3 regions of the Intestinibacillus sp. Marseille-P6563 genome follow, and region 1 is predicted to be linked to each of the others. Evidence: predicted binding sites of a transcription regulator. Region 1 holds the regulator's gene; each other region holds the start of a gene.
The links. The regulator Rex, encoded in region 1, represses fermentation and respiration genes when NADH is low (regulators of the CRP and FNR family bind a similar motif). The targets are predictions, from matches to a motif close to ATTGTTAANNNNTTAACAAT.
Positions count from the first base shown of each region.

Region 1 (6,259 bases):
GCCATGGGAGTCGACCAGGTCAAGACCGAACGATCGGTTGCCTATATTGACCACAATACCCTCCAGTCTGGTTTTGAGAATGCGGACGACCACAAGTACATCGGTACGGTTGCCAAGAAGCATGGCATCTACTACTCCAAGGCAGGCAACGGTATCTGCCATCAGGTACATCTCGAACGCTTTGGCGCACCGGGCAAGACCCTGATTGGTTCGGACAGCCACACCCCCACCGGCGGCGGCATCGGTATGCTGGCGTTTGGTGCAGGCGGCCTGGACGTTGCGGTCGCCATGGGCGGCGGCGCGTATTACATCCCCATGCCCAAGATGGTACGCGTGACCCTGACCGGCAAATTGCAGCCGTGGGTCGCTGCCAAGGACATCATTTTGGATGTACTGCGCCAGATGACCGTCAAGGGCGGCGTTGGCAAGATTGTAGAGTATGCAGGCGAAGGCGTTGCGACGCTGTCGGTACCCGAGCGTGCAACGATCACCAATATGGGCGCTGAACTGGGCGCCACCACGTCCATTTTCCCGTCGGACGAAGTGACCAAGGCATTTCTGGAAGCACAGGGCCGCGGCGATGTTTATGTACCGCTCGCATCCGACCCGGATGCCAAGTACGATGAAGAATACACGGTAGACCTTAATACGCTGGTGCCGCTGGCTGCGATGCCGCACATGCCCGACAATGTGAAGCCGGTCACCGAGATCGGCCCGATCACGGTCAACCAGTGCTGCATCGGTTCGTGCACCAACTCGTCTTACTATGATATGATGAAGGTCGCTGCCATCCTGAAGGGCAAGACCATTCATCCGGATGTATCGCTGACCATCAGCCCGGGTTCCAAGCAGGTATTTGATATGCTCGCCAAGAACGGCGCCCTGTCGGATATCATTGCAGCCGGCGCTCGTATTCTGGAATGCGCTTGCGGTCCATGCATCGGTATGGGCCAGTCTCCCGAATCGGGCGGCGTTTCGCTGCGTACCTTTAATCGCAACTTCGAAGGTCGTTCGGGTACCCAGGATGCACAGATCTATCTGGTTTCGCCCGAAGTGGCTGCCGCTTCGGCGCTGGCTGGTGTCCTGACCGACCCGCGTACGCTGGGTGAGGCACCGGTCATCGAAATGCCCGAGCATTTTGATATCAACGATAATCTGATTATCAAGCCCGCGGAAGACCCGTCCACCGTTGAAGTACGTCGTGGTCCGAACATCAAGCTCTTCCCGCTGGGCAAGGAACTGGAAGACAGCTATGCTGGTAAGGTCGTCCTTAAGATCGAGGACAACATCACTACCGACCACATCCTGCCGGCTGGCGCCAAGCTGCTGCCGTATCGTTCCAACATCCCGTATTACTCCAACTACTGCTTCATTAACGTCGATCCCAAGTTCCCGGCTCGCTGCCAGGAGCAGGGTGGTGGCGTGATCGTCGGCGGTGCAAACTATGGTCAGGGCTCGTCCCGTGAACATGCTGCACTGGTGCCGCTATATCTGGGCGTTCGTGCGGTTCTAGTCAAGTCGTTTGCCCGTATCCACAAGGCCAACCTGGTCAACTCGGGCATCATCCCGTTGACGTTCGTTGACCCGGCAGACTACGATAAGATCAGCCTGAACGACAGCATCCAGCTGCCGCATATTGCCGAGGAAATTAAAAATGGCAGCCGTGTGACGGTAGTTGTCAATGGCTACACCTTCCAGGCGGAATGCGAAGTTTCCGACCGTCAGCGCGGTGCACTGCTGGCAGGCGGTACGCTCAATTATGCGAAAAAGCAAAACGGCTAAGTCATATTTTTGTCAAAGATACGGTTGCATCAAATTTTTTACCGGCGTCTGACCAAAGGAGTCTGGACGACTCGTTGACAACTAGCTGAAAAATTGTTAAAATAATATCGATTAGTTGGAGGACACCCCAATGGCATTATCTGAAAAAGCAATTGCGCAATATGAAAAAGTCGTAGAAAGCCAGCTCGCGCGCATCCGTGCGATGAAGGAGCAGGGCGATTTCATCGACTATTCCAAGTTGGATAAAATTATCATCGGCGTTTGCGGCGGCGACGGCATTGGCCCGATGATCACCGGTATGGCGCAGCATGCGCTGGAAACCCTGCTGGCCGATAAGGTCAAGGCGGGCAAGGTTGAATTCCGTGTGATCGATGGCCTGACCATTGAGCGCCGTGCTGAACTGGGCTGCGCTATTCCGCCGGATGTCATGGAAGAACTCAAGGCTTGCCATGTCATCCTCAAGGGACCGACCACGACCCCGCGTAAGGGCGATCCGTGGCCGAACGTAGAGTCTGCCAATGTTGCAATGCGTAAGGCGCTCGACCTGTTTGCCAACGTCCGTCCGGTGAAGGTACCCGAACTCGGCATCGACTGGACGTTCTACCGTGAAAACACCGAAGGCGGCTATGCAGTCGGCTCGCAGGGCGTGCAGATCGAGGACGATCTGTTCATCGACTTTACAGTCGCGACTTCGCAGGGCTGTGAACGTATTGCCCGTCTGGCATTTGATTACGCGAAAAAGACCGGTAAGAACCGTGTTTCTTGTGTAACCAAGGCCAACATCATCAAGACGACCGATGGCAAGTTCCTCGATACCTGCCAGAAGGTTGCCGCTGAGTATCCGGAAGTCGTATTTGACGACTGGTATATCGACATCATGACCGCAAAGCTGCTGGACGACAAGCGTCGCCGTGATTTCAAGGTCGTTGTACTGCCCAACCTGTACGGCGATATCATCACCGACGAAGCTGCGGAAATCCAGGGTGGTGTTGGTACGGCTGGTTCGGCTAACATCGGCAAGCGGTATGCGATGTTCGAAGCAATCCATGGCTCGGCGCCGCGTATGGTGCAGGAAGGCCGCGCAAAGTATGCCGACCCGTCGTCGGTACTGCGTGCATCGGTCATGCTGCTCGAACACATTGGCGAGATCGAACTGGCAAAGAAACTCGATCGCGCTTTGGATATCTGTATGTATGAAAAGAAGAAGTATGTGATCACCGGCCGTGATACCGGCGCAACTGCGCAGGAGTTTACCGATTACGTGCTGGAAACCATTGCTTCTCTCGATTGAAATAAGTAGGAGGCTTCGCTTTGGACAAGAAACAGAAGGTATCCCGGGCGGTCATCCACCGCATTCCCCGCTACTATCGTTATGTTTCGAGGCTCCGGGCGAATGGTGTGCAACGTATATCATCCCGTGCGCTTGCGGAATCGATGGGATTGACCGCATCGCAAATCCGACAGGATTTTAATTGTTTTGGCGGATTTGGACAGCAGGGATATGGCTATAACGTGGAAAAGCTGTGCGAAGGCCTGGGAGAGATCTTAGGCATCCATCGTCAGCGAAAAGCAATTTTGGTCGGCGTCGGTAATATTGGCCGCGCACTTTTGAAGAATTTTGATTTCAAAGCCAGCGGTTTTGATTTGATTTGTGCATTTGACGCCGATAAAAAAGTCGTTGGCATGGATTTCGGACCGGTCAACATCCGCGACGTGGCCGAACTGTACGACTATGTCGATCAGCATCATCCAGATGTTGCGGTGTTGACGGTACCGCATGGGATTGCGCCCTATATGGCCAAAAATCTGGTCGACCATGGTATCCGTGGCCTGTGGAATTTTACCGGAGAGGACCTTCATTTGGAAGGATTGGGCATTCCGGTTGAAAATGTGCACTTTTCCGACAGTCTGATGATTCTCTGCTATGCGGTAGATTCTGAGGATGCGAAAGCTGCGGACGAATAAAGCTTCATAAGAAACGACATGGCAGACGCGATGTCGTTTCTTTTTACGTCGGGGCACACCGAGAATTTCTTTCTTGACATTCTTCGCCATCGGGTATATTATTATTAAAGTATGAAATGCAGCAATGCTGTGATCTTTCATGTAAATATTTTTCGACCACCCGTTTTCGGGTTAAGGCCATGCGGACAGCCGGGTCGACTGCCGAGCGGCAACTTTTTCGTTGCCTTATTGATTGAGCCCACAGCTCAAATTTTATAAGTTGGTTACTTTATAACCAGTGTGCAGCGTGCACATCAAGCTTGTGAAACGGTCAATAAGAGTAGTAAAAGTAAAATATTTGCTATATAGACTCTGATCTCATCATTCTGTATCTCATTTTCTTGCAATCCATGGGCTTTTCTGCGGGAAAGTATCGGATTGGGATATGGAATTCAAACGCAAGCACGATGCCGGTGCTTGCGTTTTTTATTTTACTGGAGGAGGGGCCGCCGATGGAACAAAAACTCAAACTCTATGGGTTTAATAATTTGACCAAAGCGCTCAGTTTTAACATTTATGACGTTTGTTATGCCAAAACACCGCGTGAACAAAAGGATTACATCGCTTATATCGATGAACAATATAACTCCGAGCGCTTGACCAATATCCTGACCACACTGACCGACATGATCGGAGCCAATGTGCTGAACATTTCCAAGCAGGATTTTGACCCCCAAGGCGCCTCTGTCACGCTGCTCATTTCCGAGCAATCCATGGTCCCCATTGGAGAGACTCAGGTCGCTCATTTGGACAAAAGCCATGTTACCGTGCACACCTATCCAGAATATCACCCGGAAACCTGTCTGGCGACGTTCCGTGTGGACATTGATGTGGCGACCTGCGGCGAAATCACGCCGCTTTCCACCCTCGACTATTTGATTGGCTCCTTTGATTCAGATATCATCACCATGGATTATCGTGTGCGCGGTTTTACCCGCGATGTAGACGGCCAAAAGCTCTTTTTGGACCACCACATTGCATCGATTCAGGATTACATTGAGCCGGCGACCCTGCGCCGGTATGACGCCGTAGACATCAATGTCTATGAAGCCAATCTGTTCCATACGAAAATGATGCTGAAGGACATCGATCTGCAAAACTATTTGTTCAAAACCGATGCTTATGAACTGCCGCCGCGGGTGCGGCTGGAAATTATGGAAAATATCCGTCGCGAGATGATCGAAATCTTCAGCGGACGCAACATTTACAGCCAAGGAGAAAACGCATGAAGCAATTAACACAGGAACGGGCCCCGATTTACGAAGCATTGGAACGCTTCCGCAAAATGCGTGTGGTGCCGTTCGATGTGCCGGGCCATAAGCGGGGAAGGGGAAATCCCGAACTTGCTGCCTTGTTGGGTGAGACCTGTGTGCAGATGGATGTCAACTCCATGAAGCCGCTGGACAATCTGTGCCATCCGGTTTCGGTCATTCGAGATGCCGAAATTTTGGCCGCAGAAGCATTTGGCGCGGCACATGCGTTCCTGATGGTCGGCGGAACGACTTCGGCTGTGCAAAGCATGGTACTTTCGGTCGTAGCGCGCGGGGAGAAGATCATTTTGCCGCGCAATGTGCATCGCAGCGTCATGGGGGCCTTGGTATTGTGCGGGGCGATTCCGGTTTATGTAAACCCGGCTTGTGACGATCGTTTGGGGATTCCGCTCGGCATGCGGGTGTCGGATGTCGAACGCGCTATCCGGGAAAATCCGGACGCCAAAGCGGTTCTGGTCAACAATCCGACCTATTACGGCATCTGCTCCGATTTGCGTTCGATCGTCGATCTGGCGCATCGCAACGGTATGCTCTGTCTGGCAGATGAAGCTCATGGAACACATTTTTATTTTGGAGAAAATCTGCCGGTGTCTGCCATGGCGGCCGGCGCCGATATGGCGGCGGTGTCCATGCACAAATCGGGCGGCAGCCTGACCCAGTCGTCTCTGCTGCTAGCAGGTCCCGCGATGAGCGAAGGCCATGTGCGGCAGATTATCAACCTGACACAGACGACAAGCGGTTCGTATCTGCTGCTTAGTTCGCTCGATATTTCGCGGCGGAATCTGGCGCTGCGCGGCAAGGCTTCCTTTGCACGAGTCGTAGAACTGGCTGAGTATGCACGCGAGGAGATCAATGCCATTGGCGGGTATTATGCCTATTCGCGGGAACTTATCAACGGCGACAGCATTTACGATTTTGACGTCACCAAGCTGTCGGTACATACGCTCGATATTGGTCTGGCCGGCATTGAAGTGTATGATTTGCTGCGCGATGAATACGATATTCAGATTGAATTCGGTGATTTGGGTAACATTTTAGCCTATATTTCCATCGGCGACCGCGAACGCGAGATCGAGCGTCTGGTCGGTGCCATGGCCGAAATTCGCCGCCGCTTTGGTGGGGATAAGACCGGCCTGATGGAGCAGGAATACATCGACCCAGAGGTCGCCGTATCGCCACAGCAGGCGTTCTATGCGGCGCAT
Region 1 is NZ_UWOD01000001.1:134,380-140,638, reverse strand. Features, by position in the region: gene EFB11_RS00685 (aconitate hydratase) at 1-1,782, shown strand, start outside; gene EFB11_RS00680 (isocitrate/isopropylmalate family dehydrogenase) at 1,913-3,073, shown strand; gene EFB11_RS00675 (redox-sensing transcriptional repressor Rex) at 3,094-3,747, shown strand; gene speD (adenosylmethionine decarboxylase) at 4,239-5,015, shown strand; gene EFB11_RS00665 (aminotransferase class I/II-fold pyridoxal phosphate-dependent enzyme) at 5,012-6,259, shown strand, end outside.

Region 2 (6,259 bases), 620 kb from region 1:
CTGTATAGGGGCGTCGAGGTCTTTTCGACGTTCCTAACAGGGGCGCGGAAAGGGCTGGAAACAGCAGTCAGCATTTTGCCGACCTTGGTGGGGCTCCTCACTGCGGTTTATATGATGCGGGCCTCCGGTTGCATTGATTTGGCGGGGCAGTTGCTCGCGCCAGCCATGTCCCTTTTGGGGATCCCCGAAGAATGCGCCGCATTGGCTTTGCTCAAGCCGGTGAGCGGTGGTGGAGGGCTTGCACTTGGCAGCGAGATTATCCGGATGTGCGGGGTGGACAGCTACGCGGGACGAGTAGCCGCCGTTATGCTGGGAGCATCCGAAACAAGCCTATACACCATCAGCTTATATTGCGGGCATCTGGGCATAAAGAACACGCGCTACGCCGTGCCAGCCGCACTAGCAGGGGACTTGGCTGCGTTTGTAGCGGCTGCGTTTTTTGTGCGCCTGTTCTTTTAGGACAGGTTATCACCTAATATTATACAGGGTTGTTGAAATAAATCCAGTGTTTTTCAAAAAATCGTCGTTCTCGTCAAAAATTACTATCTATTTTTGACATTAATTTCATAAAAATCTTGGGAATATGCAAAAATGTAACAAAAATCGCAAGAATCCAAAAGAAAAGGCTGGAGCAAATTTTGCTCCAGCCTTTGGGATTACTTAGCGTCGTCACGAACCGGCTCTTCATCCGGAACTTCATGACCATTCTGGTCATAGCGGAAGAAGCCTCTGCCGGTCTTGATGCCCAGCCAGCCTGCACGTACCATCTTACGCAGCAGCGGATGGGGACGGTAACGCGGGTCACCGGTTTCATTGTGGATGGTTTCCATGATTGCCAGGTTGACATCATGACCAACCAGGTCGGCCGTGTGCAGCGGACCCGAGCGCATACCAGCGCCCAGCTGCATCGCACGGTCAATGTCATGAGCAGAAGCCAGGCCGTCGGCATAGATACCAATGGCTTCGTTCATCATCGGGATAAGCATGCGGTTTACGACAAAGCCGGGGCCTTCATCGACCTTGATCGGCGTCTTGCCAATGGACTTCATCAGTTCAAAAGCAAAGTTGAAGGTTTCGTCCGAGGTCTGAATCGCACGGACAACTTCGACCAGCTTCATCACAGGTGCCGGGTTGAAGAAGTGGCAGCCAACGAACTTGTCCGCACGATGCGGGATCGAAGCCGCCATTTCGGTGATCGACATCGCCGAAGTGTTGGAAGCAAAGATGGTGCGTTCCGGGCAGATGTTATCCAGCGAGCTCAGAAGCGACTTCTTCAGCTTCATGTCTTCCTTGATAACTTCCATGACAAAGTCGGCGCCAGCCGCCAGATCGCGATCGATCGAAGTGATCAGGCGTTTGTGGCAGTCCTTCTTAAACTCAGGGGTGATCTTTCCTTTTTCCTCCAGATACTCCAGGCCCTTGTAGATGCGCAGCTCACCGGAGTCTACATAGGTCTGGCGTACGTCAATCAAAACAACATCATGACCTGCGGTCAGGAATACTTGTGCGATGCCTGCGCCCATCATACCGGCGCCAAAGATACATACTTTCATGTCAAATGCTCTCCTCAATCTCTCTGACTGCGTTGATGAAAGATTACTTGTTCTTGAATTCCTTAGCCGGCTTGTCCTTGTTCTTGTCCAGGAACCAAGTCATGCCATACTTCTGATCTTCGGTCGCGAAGCACTGACCGAAGCAGTTGCCCTCAAACTTGAGCGCGGAGTTCAGGTCGGTCTGCATACCAACATTGACCGCTTCCTTGACCAGAGCCACAGCGATCGGAGCCTGTGCGGCGATCTCCTGAGCCAGCTTCATGGCTTCGTCCATCAGGCTTTCCAGCGGGTATACATAGTTGACCAGGCCCATGTTCAGCGCGTCCTGTGCCGAGTAGTTGCCGCGTGCGGTGTACAGCATCTCCTTGGCCTTGCCCATGCCGACCAGGCGAGCCAGACGCTGGGTGCCGCCGCAACCCGGGGTGATACCCAGGCCTACTTCCGGCTGACCGAACATTGCGTTCTCAGAAGCCAGACGGATGTCGCAAGACATCGCCAGTTCGCAGCCGCCGCCCAGGCAGAAACCATTGATCGCTGCGATGACCGGGCGCTTAAAGTTCTCGATCTTCCAGCAAACACGGTTGGATTCGTTGCCGAACAACTTGCCTTCTGCAACCGTCTTGGTGGACATCTCGGCGATATCTGCACCAGCTACAAAGGAGTTGACCGTCTTGCCCTTCTTGTTGACCGTGGAAGAACCGGTCAGAATTACGCAGTAAACATCATCCATCGTGGCCAGTTGGTCAAACGCCTCTTCCAGCTGCGCATACATGTCGGTAGACAGAGCATTCATAGCCTTCATGTGCTCGATCTTAACGACAGCAACGTGACCTTGTTTTTCGATTACTACATCCGTCATGATAAGACTTCCCTTCAAAAATGATGTCAATATATAAGCCAGCCCTTGTGGGGCTGAGCGACAAAATGGAGAGAACTCTGACAGGTTTTAGGTTGACAACTAGGGGACATAAAAATGCCCCCTAGTTCCTATTTTTTACTTGCAGAGTTCGTCGCGTTCGACGATGAGCGCTTCGCCCATACCGCCGCCGATGCACATGGTAGCCAGGCCGATCGTCGCATCACGCTTGATCATTTCATACAGCAGCGTGGTGGAGATACGGCAGCCAGCGGCACCGATCGGATGGCCCAGTGCGATTGCACCGCCATTTACATTAACCTTATCCATATCAAAGCCCAGTTCACGATTTACAGCAGCTGCCTGCGCCGCGAAAGCTTCGTTGGATTCGACCAGATCCAGATCTGCAACGGTCAGGCCAGCACGCTTCAGTGCCTGACGGGTCGACTCGATCGGACCAATACCCATGATGGACGGATCACAGCCAACCGAACCAAAGGCACGGATCTTAGCCAGCGGCTTGAGACCATGAGCCTTTACAAAGTCTTCGGATGCGATGATCATAGCAGCACCTGCATCGTTGATGCCCGATGCGTTACCAGCGGTAACCGTGCCATCCTTCTTGAATGCCGGGCGCAGCTTTGCCAAGCCTTCCAGCGTGGTCTGCGGACGGCAGTGCTCGTCGGTGTCGAATACAATGGTTTCTTTCTTCTTCTTTACTTCAATCGGAACAATCTCGTCCTTGAAACGGCCAGAAGAGATTGCCTTAGCAGCCTTCATCTGGGATTCGTAGCCGATCTGGTCCTGCATTTCGCGGGTGATGCCATACTTTTCGGCAACGTTTTCTGCGGTTACACCCATGTGGTACTGATTGAATACGTCGAACACGCCGTCGTAAACCATCATATCCACCAGCTTGACGTCGTTCATACGAGCGCCCCAACGGGTGTTGCGGGAAACGTACGGTGCACCAGACATCGACTCACAGCCGCCGACCAGCATAACCTGATCTTCGCCAGAGCGGATGATCTGGGAACCCAGAGAAATGGCGCGCATCGAAGAAGCGCAAACCTTGTTCAGCGTCATAGCCGGAGTCGTCAGCGGCAGACCAGCGCCTACCATAACCTGACGGGCCACGTTCTGACCAACGCCACCCTGGAGTACCTGGCCGAACAGTACTTCGTCAATGATCTCCTTGTCGATGCCAGCACGCTCGATGGCAGCAGATGCAGCAGTAGCGCCAAGGGTTGCAGCGGATACGTCACGGAGCGTACCGCCATAGGTACCGATTGCAGTACGGGCAGCAGAGCAGATATAAACGTTCATTGGACTCGTCTCCTTTTTTTTGCGGCCAAAGGCCGGGGATAATATACGAGAAGGGAAATGTTCCCTTGCTTCGTTATTATTTTATCAAACAATGGGAGCCTTGGGAAGAGGAAATTGTTATATATTTAACAATTTCGTCACCTCGTACAAAAACCAATTCGATCAAATGGTCAAAATAACCCAAAAATCGACTTAGTCGTTGGCCAGACCCATCAGTTTGTCTTGGAAGATGCGGGCGTCCATCAGTTTGATGGTGCCGTCTGCCTGGTAAGCGATCTTGGGCTCAAATTCCATCTGGTCGAGGATCTGCGTCTGGAGATCGATGCCCGGTGCGATCTCGATGAGCGTTACGCCTTCCGGACGCAGTTCAAAGACACAACGTTCGGTGATATACAGAACCGGCTGATGCACTTCATTTGCATAATCACCCGAGAAGGTGATGTGCTCAACCTTGTTTACGAACTTCTTCTTGGCGCCTTCCTGGGTGATGACCAGCTTGCCATCCTGGCATTCGGTCTTGAGGCCCTTGGCGGTGAAGGTACCGCAGTAAACAACTTTCTTGGCGTTCTGGGTGATGTCGATGAATCCGCCAGCACCTGCCAGACGGGTGCCAAACTTGGATACGTTCAGGTCGCCGTTGGGTGCGGTTTCAGCCAGACCGAGGAATGCAACGTCCAGGCCGCCGCCCTGATAGAAGTCAAACTGTACGTTATGCGGAATGATGCACATGGCGTTTGCCGCAGCGCCGAACTGGGTGCCGCCGTAGGGAACACCAGCGATCGAACCAGCCTCAACGGTCAGGGTCATCTTATCCGAGATGCCTTCTTCGGCTGCTACGTTTGCGATCTTTTCCGGAGCACCAGTGCCCAGGTTGACGATTGCATCCGGCGGCAGTTCCATCGCTGCACGACGAGCGATGATCTTCTTAGCATCCATCGGGATGGGCGGGATGGCATCGACCGGGATACGGAATTCGCCGGTCAGTGCGCCGTCGTACGGCATGCCCAAGCACTGCATGTTTTCTTCATCGGTACCGATGACCACGCAGTCAACGTAGATACCCGGGATAGCAACCAGCTTCGGATCGAGCGAACCGCCCTGTACGATCTTTTCAGCCTGAATGATGACCTTACCACCCGAGTTCTTGCACGCCTGTGCCATTGCGGTAACGTCCAGCGGGCCGATTTCTCTATGTACGGTGCAGTTGCCGTATTCGTCGCAGTAGGAAGCGCGCAGGAATACGACATTGATCGGGAAGCCCTTGTACAGCAGGCGTTCCTGGCCTTCGATGTTGACGATCTTGACCAGATCTTCCTTGGTGCACTCGTTAAGCTTGCCGCCGCCGTTGCGCGGGTCCGCAAAGGTCTTCAGGCCAACATGGGTAATGGTACCGATGTTGTGCGCTGCAATGTCGCGATACATATGGGAGATAACGCCCTGCGGCAGGTTATAGGCTTCGATCTTGTTGGCCAGTGCCAGATCGCCCAGCTTGGGCGCGCGGTCCCAGTGGCCGCCGATGACACGCTTGACCATGCCTTCATGACCGTAGTGGTCGCCGCCGGTGCCATCGCGGTGACCCTGACCGGCTGCAAAGAACAGCGTCAGGTCCTTCGGATGGCCGGTTTCCAGAAAGCGCTTTTCCAGTGCGATGGACAGCGCTTCCGGGCAAGCACAGCTTACGAAGCCGCCGGTTGCGATGGTATCGCCGTCCTGCACCTTCTTGACGGCTTCCTCAGCGGTCAGAATTTGAACTTTCTTCATGTCAATCAATCCTTCTTAACGTTGTGATAAGGTTTGGATTTCGCGAATGATGCGGTCAATGTCCTCGGCGCAGACCGAGATCAGCCGGTGGGTCGCCTGAATCTCTTCATAAAGGTATTCGCAGCCGGTGCAGCCGCGCAGAATGACCAATATATCATACGACACGCCGTCTTCGGGCAGAGAAAACTGTGCCACGCCCGACAGACATTCGCGGATCCGGCGGTACGCTTCCCCACGGTCATACCGGGGGTTGCAGCCGCCGCAAAATTTTACCGTACACTTGAGCATCTCATTTTCCTTGAAAGAGAGGGTGAAACCGACAAGATAGGCACTCTGGAAAACGCCAAGAGTGCCTATATCGGTTTGGAGAATTGGAAATTAGTCGATGCGAGCGATCTTCTTAGCTAGCGCCTTCTTCATTTCCATGTTGGACTGGCGAGCGATCATGATGCGCTGAGCCTGCGGCGAACCAGCACCGTGCATGGACTCCGGCAGATAGCCGACAGCAGCGGTACCCATGGTCATGTTTTCGATCAGGCGCAGGACACGCATGCGGTCTTCGGTCGGCACGCTGTCTACACCGCGGAAGTACTTGTCAATGTACTTATGCAGTTCCGGATGACGGTAGTCTGCCTCGGACGGCAGGGTAACCATCGCGCCGCCAGCCAGATCCTGTGCCAGACGAGCGATGTCATACGGGAAGCGGGTAACGTTCTGCTTGCAGACGTTGGCGAGCAGCAGGTCGATCAGGTAGTTGCCCGAC
Region 2 is NZ_UWOD01000001.1:750,095-756,353, reverse strand. Features, by position in the region: gene EFB11_RS03955 (nucleoside recognition domain-containing protein) at 1-459, shown strand, start outside; gene EFB11_RS03950 (3-hydroxyacyl-CoA dehydrogenase NAD-binding domain-containing protein) at 657-1,553, opposite strand; gene EFB11_RS03945 (enoyl-CoA hydratase-related protein) at 1,597-2,412, opposite strand; gene EFB11_RS03940 (acetyl-CoA C-acetyltransferase) at 2,548-3,780, opposite strand; gene EFB11_RS03935 (acyl CoA:acetate/3-ketoacid CoA transferase) at 3,928-5,496, opposite strand; gene EFB11_RS03930 (hypothetical protein) at 5,512-5,784, opposite strand; gene EFB11_RS03925 (4-hydroxyphenylacetate 3-hydroxylase family protein) at 5,875-6,259, opposite strand, start outside.
Region 2: the regulator Rex is predicted to act here: its motif matches at 3,849-3,868, upstream of EFB11_RS03940 (acetyl-CoA C-acetyltransferase).

Region 3 (6,259 bases), on a different contig from region 1:
TTGACGATCTGCGTTATCATGTGCATTGCCTACTTTCTCCAAAAGAGGACGGGAACCGGCAGAAAGCAGCCGATTTCGACCATTTTACCAAATTTCGTGGGTACAGCTTGTCCTCCGCACAAGATATGGTGCTTAAGAACAAGCTGTACTTAGTATTGTAGCCTGTTTATCCGGCCTTGTCAAGGCGACCGGAAGCCTTTCGGCAGAATGAACGAAGTTTGTAGTTTTTTTTCTCGCACCCAAAAATATACCTATTGATAACTCTGTGCATAAGCTGTTCAAAGACGAAATGGAGGCGGATGACTGTGAATAACTGTGTGCATAACATGTTAATGCTGCCCTGGCCCAAAGTGGGCGCGCAAAACTCCAATCCGGCGCTCGTGCGGGCACTGTTTGGTGTGTATGCCGGGGCGCACAGCGAGCTGACCGCGGCGTCGCAATACTTCTACAACAGCCTGCGGCTGGAAGAAGATGCCGACCTTGCCGAACTGTTTGCGTGCATCGCGCAAAATGAAATCTTGCATCTGCGCCGGTTGGGCGAGCTGATTGGGCGTTATGGCGGCAACCCCAAACTCCTGAGTTTTGCGGGCGGACGGCCGCACTGGTGGTCGTCGGGTGTGGTGTCCTATGAAAAGGACCGGGACAAAATGCTGCGCCAGGCCATTGCCGGGGAACGCGAAGCCATCCGCGCGTATCGCCAGCTGGCTGCGCGCATGGACGAACAGCCGCGTGCGCTCATCGAGCGTATCATTCAGGATGAGCAGCATCACATCGAACTGTTTCAGCGCGCGCTGGGGGAAACTGTATAATCGTGACAAAATCACATAGAATACACTTGACGCGGCAAAGCCGGTGGGGTATAGTAAAGACAGGAATAAAGATGATTCCTATTTATGAATGAGTGTGTAACAAATATCCCTTTTGTTTGAATGAGGAGGAAGTTTTCCATGAGTGAACCCCGTTTTTTTGTATGTGAACACTGTGGCAACCTGGTAGGCATGATCCACGATTCCAATGTGCCCATGATGTGCTGCGGCCAGAAGATGACCGAGCTGGTGCCGGGCAGCGTGGACGCGGCGCAGGAGAAGCATGTGCCGGTCATCCAGGTGGAAGGCGATAAAGTAACTGTTTCGGTTGGCTCGGTAGCCCATCCGATGGCAGAAGAGCACTTCATTGGCTGGATCTATCTGCAGACCGAGCATGGCGGTCAGCGCAAGGCGCTCAAGCCGGGTGAGGAGCCCAAGGCTGTATTTGCTCTGGCGGGCGACAAGCCGGTTGCAGCCTATGCTTACTGCAATCTGCACGGCCTGTGGAAGGCAAACGTATAAAAAGAAAAAGAAAACACCCTGTCCAGCCGGGCAGGGTGTTTTTTATGGCACAAAGGAGGAATAAGAAAGATCCCCCGCCAGGAGAGGACGGGGGATCCGCAGTCAGAGTTTAATGGGGGAACAACTTACTTGTTGTCAACCTCAGCCATGTGCTCGATGAGCATCAGCAGCTTGTTGGAGTAGCCCCATTCGTTGTCGTACCAGGAAACAACCTTTACGAAGGTGTCGGTCAGCTGGATGCCAGCCTTCTTGTCGAAGATCGAGGTGCGAGCATCGCCCAGGAAGTCGGAAGATACTACGTCGTCCTCGGTGTAACCCAGAACGCCCTTCAGGCCGCCTTCGCTCATCGGCTTCTCAGAAGCAGCCTTCATAGCAGCGCAGATTTCGTCGTAGGTTGCCGGCTTAGCCAGGTTGCAGGTCAGGTCAACAACAGATACGTCCAGGGTCGGAACACGCATGGACATACCGGTCAGCTTGCCGTTCAGCTTCGGGTAAACCTTGCCAACAGCCTTTGCAGCGCCGGTGGAAGACGGGATGATGTTGCCGCAAGCTGCACGGCCGCCGCGCCAGTCCTTCTTGGACGGGCCGTCAACAACCTTCTGGGTACCGGTTGCAGAGTGAACGGTGGTCATCAGGCCTTCGGTGATGCCGAATGCTTCGTCCAGAACCTTAGCGATCGGAGCCAGGCAGTTGGTGGTGCAGGAAGCGTTGGAAACAAAGGTCATGTCCTTGGTGTAGGTGTCCTGGTTAACGCCCATAACGAACATCGGGGTGTCGTCCTTGGACGGAGCAGACATGATAACCTTCTTCGCGCCGCCGTCGATGTGTGCCTGAGCCTTTTCCTTGGTCAGGAATACGCCGGTGGACTCAACAACGTAATCAACGCCGTCCTTGCCCCACGGAATGTTCTTGGGGTCCATTTCAGCGTGGAAGAGGATCTTCTTGCCGTCAACGATGATTGCATCGTCGGTGTATTCGATGGTGCCGTCGTACTGGCCATGCATGGTGTCATACTTGAGCATGTAAGCCATGTAGTCCGGGGTCATGAACGGATCGTTTACCGCAACAAATTCAATGTTCGGGTTCTTCAGGCCCGCGCGGAATACCATACGGCCGATGCGGCCGAAACCATTGATACCAACTTTGATAGCCATTTCAATAATTCCTCCTAAAACTCCTTAATAGCTTTGCTGAATAAATTATACCGCATCTGCTGCATTTTCCGCAAGTGGGATTTGTGAAAAGAATGTCAAATTTACGCTCCCATTTCCACAATATTCTTTGCAAACTATACAGCCATGATGCTATAATAATAATATCTTGGCGCTTTTCTGGTCAGTTATACGCACAAGATGAATACAAATGGGAAAAAGATGGCGGTGCATACTTTGAGAAACTTTATGAATTTGCAAAGCAGCGACCTTTCAAATCTGGCCCTGGAGATGTTGGATGCAGAGGATGCGGCGTTCGTGCTGGTGTCCCCTGGCGGGGACATTATTTCCCAAACAGCCGGGGCAGGGCGGCTGCTCAAAAGCATGCCGCTGCGGCCGGTGGGCGAGGTGCTCAGCGAGCGTGCCGCGCAGGCGCTGAAGTTCGTGCAGACGACCGGCGGAGAATCCAGCATTCACGAAGACATCGACGGCAAGACCTACCGTATGGAGGTCCGCCCGGTCGAGCAGGGCGTGTTGCTGTATTTTGCGCCGATGGAGCAGCAAGCCGCGCATTTGCCGGCCAATTTCTCGCGGCAGATCGTCGATTCGCTGTCGCATATTTTGGCGGCCGTTCATTTAATGCTGGGCAGCCAAGGCGAAAAAAGTGAGCGTCTGCTCGACGGCATCCGGCGGGACAGCCTGCGCATTTACCGTGGTTTGGCGCATCTGCAATTTTTGGAAAGCGATGCGGCCCCGGAGGAAGCAATGAAGTTGGAATTGGGCGATTTGGCTGAGCTGTGCCGGAGTGCGGTGGAGCGCTGCCGCGCTGCCTGTGCGGCGCGCGGCCGAACGGTGGAACTGACCGTGGACGCGCCCGATGCCTGTCCGGTCGCGTATGATCGCGCGCTTTTGCTGCGCGCGCTGCTCAATTTGTTGACCAACGCCCTGCGCACCCCGGAGGTCAGTCGGGTATGTGTGCGGCTGACACATGGCCAGGGCCGGGTGAGCATCGTGGTTGCGGACGATGGCCCGGGCGTACCGGCTGAGCAGCTGAGCCGGCTGTATCATGATTGGGCGCGGCCCTGGGATGAAGCCGGCTGGATGGAACAGAGCATGCCCTGTGGTCTGGGGCTGCCGCTGGTGCGGCAGGTGGCCGGATGGCATGGCGGCACGCTCCTGCTCGAGCAAGGGCAGGAGGGGGGGACGGTGTTCCGTCTGTCCTTCCCGGACGATCTGCCGCCCGACCCGCCGCAGCTGGGACAGAGCCTGCCTGATGACAGCCTGGACCTGGTCGAAATCGAACTTTCTATCTTATAATAAATAGGATGCCCGCCTCTGTTTTGGAGGCGGGCTTTTTTGATGTTTGCCAGACAACGTCTATACCAGTTGGCAAGATGGGCAAAAATTTTCCACATATTTTTTATTTTTTTTGCATATATCTGTTGATTCTTGAGGGGGGAAGTTAGTATAATTTATTGTATGGCAAAGTGTCCTTTGCCATCTGCACGTCCGCGCGGCTGTGCGGATGAGTGATAAGTAGGCGCCCGCTGCCGTGGCATTCCGGTGGCCCCGGCGCTTATTTGGGTACACACAAAATAAATGGAGAGGTGAATTACATGGTGTACACGTTCCGTGGCGGCATACATCCGGGTCCGCATAGCGATCCAGGGTATAAGGCCGCAACAAACACCAAGCCCATCGAGGCCATGCCGGCGCCCGACCAGGTGATCCTGCCGGTCTCCATGCACATCGGCGCACCCGCAAAGCCGATTGTCAAGGTCGGCGATATCGTCGATATGGGCCAGATGATCGCAGAGGCAGGCGGGTTCGTATCCGCCCCCGTACATGCGACAGTTTCCGGTAAGGTCATCGCGGTAGAGCCGCGGCTGCACCCCAACGGCAGCAAGGTCATGAGCATCGTCATCGAAAACGACAAGGAAGACCGTCTGCACGAGTCGGTCCATCCGTACGATTTCGCATCGATGAGCAACGAGGAGCGCATTGAGTGCATCCGTTCGGCCGGTATGGTCGGCCACGGCGGCGCGACGTTCCCCACGCATGTCAAGATCCAGTCGGGTATCGGCAAGTGCGATACGATCATTGTTAACGGCGCGGAGTGTGAACCGTACATCACCTCGGACCACCGTTTGCTTTTGGAGCGCCCGGAAGAAGTGGTTGGCGGCCTGAAGATGCTGGCCGACATCATGGGCGTTCAGAACGCGATCATTGCGATCGAAGAAAACAAGGCGGACACGTTCCCCAAGATCGAAGAACTGATCAAGGATGACAGCCGCCTGAAGCTTTACCCCCTGAAGTGTAAATACCCGCAGGGCGCAGAAAAGCAGCTCATCAATGCCTGCACCGGCCGCGAGGTTCCCTCGGGCAAGCTGCCGGCAGACGCTGGCTGCGCGGTATTCAACGTGGACACCACGGGCGCGATCTACCGCCGCTTTACCACCGGTATGCCGGTTGTACGCCGCGTTGTTACCGTTTCGGGATCGGCGATCGCCAACCCGAAGAACCTGGAAACCCGCATCGGTACCCAGGTTGAAAAGCTCATCGATGCTTGCGGCGGCTTCAAGGAAGCTCCGAACAAGCTGCTGATGGGTGGCCCGATGATGGGTGTTGCTCAGTTCTCGCTGGAAATCCCGATCTTTAAGGGCACCAATGCGTTCCTGGCCTTCTGCGGCGACGAGGACAAGCGTGTCGAAGAGCCCAACTGCATCCGCTGCGGTAAGTGCATCAACGCTTGCCCGATGCACCTGATGCCCATGATGATGAACGCCTATGGCAAGGCCGGCGAATACGACCAGTGCGTTGAGCTGGGTGCCATGGACTGCATCGAATGCGGCTCGTGCGCTTACGTCTGCCCGGCCCGCATCCCGCTGGTTGCCCGTTTCCGTCTGACCAAGTTCCATGTGGGTGCGCAGCGCGCAGCGGCTAAGGCCAAGGCAGAGGCGGAAAAGGCCAAGGCGGAAGCTGCGGCAGAGGCCGAGAAGAAGTAAGGAGGTAAGGACGCATGTATGATCTGAGTAAAGTAGTTGTCACCTCCTCGCCCCACATCAAAGCGGAGGACGATACCAGAAGCCTGATGCTGGATGTGGTTCTGGCGCTGATTCCGGCGCTGGCTGTTGCGGTCTTCACGTTTGGCTGGCGCGCGCTGGTGATCACGGTGGCAACCGTAATTTCCTGTGTATTTTTTGAGTGGCTGTATTGCAAAATCGTACATAAAGCTCCGACCATCGGCGACCTTTCGGCGGTTGTAACCGGTGTGCTCGTGGCATTTAACGTGCCGGTTGCGGCTCCGATCTGGATGCCCATGATCGGCGGCGCTTTTGCGATCATTATTGTAAAGATGCTCTTTGGCGGCATCGGCAAGAACTTCATGAACCCGGCGCTCGGCGCTCGTGCCTTCATGATGGCTTCCTGGCCGGCACTCATGACCACCTGGGTGCAGCCCCATCAGAACATCCCGCTGTTTGGCAACGTGGAAGTGACCGACGCTATCTCCACCGCAACGCCTCTGGCTTCCATGAAGGCATCGGCAGAGGGCGGCGCATCCCTGCCCAGCGAAACCCTGATGGACCTGTTCTTTGGCCAGCACGGCGGCGTTATCGGCGAAACCTGTGCCCTGGCACTGCTCGCCGGCGGCGCTTATCTGCTGTGGCGTAAGGTCATCACCATCAATATCCCGGCAGCATACATCCTGACCGTTGCAGTCCTGACCTTCCTGTTCCCGCTGGGCGATGTCAGCCGCGTACAGTGGATGCTGACCCAGGT
Region 3 is NZ_UWOD01000002.1:1,217,047-1,223,305, reverse strand. Features, by position in the region: gene EFB11_RS14215 (anaerobic ribonucleoside triphosphate reductase) at 1-20, opposite strand, end outside; gene EFB11_RS14210 (ferritin family protein) at 306-809, shown strand; gene EFB11_RS14205 (desulfoferrodoxin family protein) at 948-1,328, shown strand; gene gap (type I glyceraldehyde-3-phosphate dehydrogenase) at 1,454-2,482, opposite strand; gene EFB11_RS14195 (sensor histidine kinase) at 2,729-3,796, shown strand; gene rsxC (electron transport complex subunit RsxC) at 4,096-5,484, shown strand; gene EFB11_RS14185 (RnfABCDGE type electron transport complex subunit D) at 5,499-6,259, shown strand, end outside.
Region 3: the regulator Rex is predicted to act here: its motif matches at 2,563-2,582, upstream of gap (type I glyceraldehyde-3-phosphate dehydrogenase).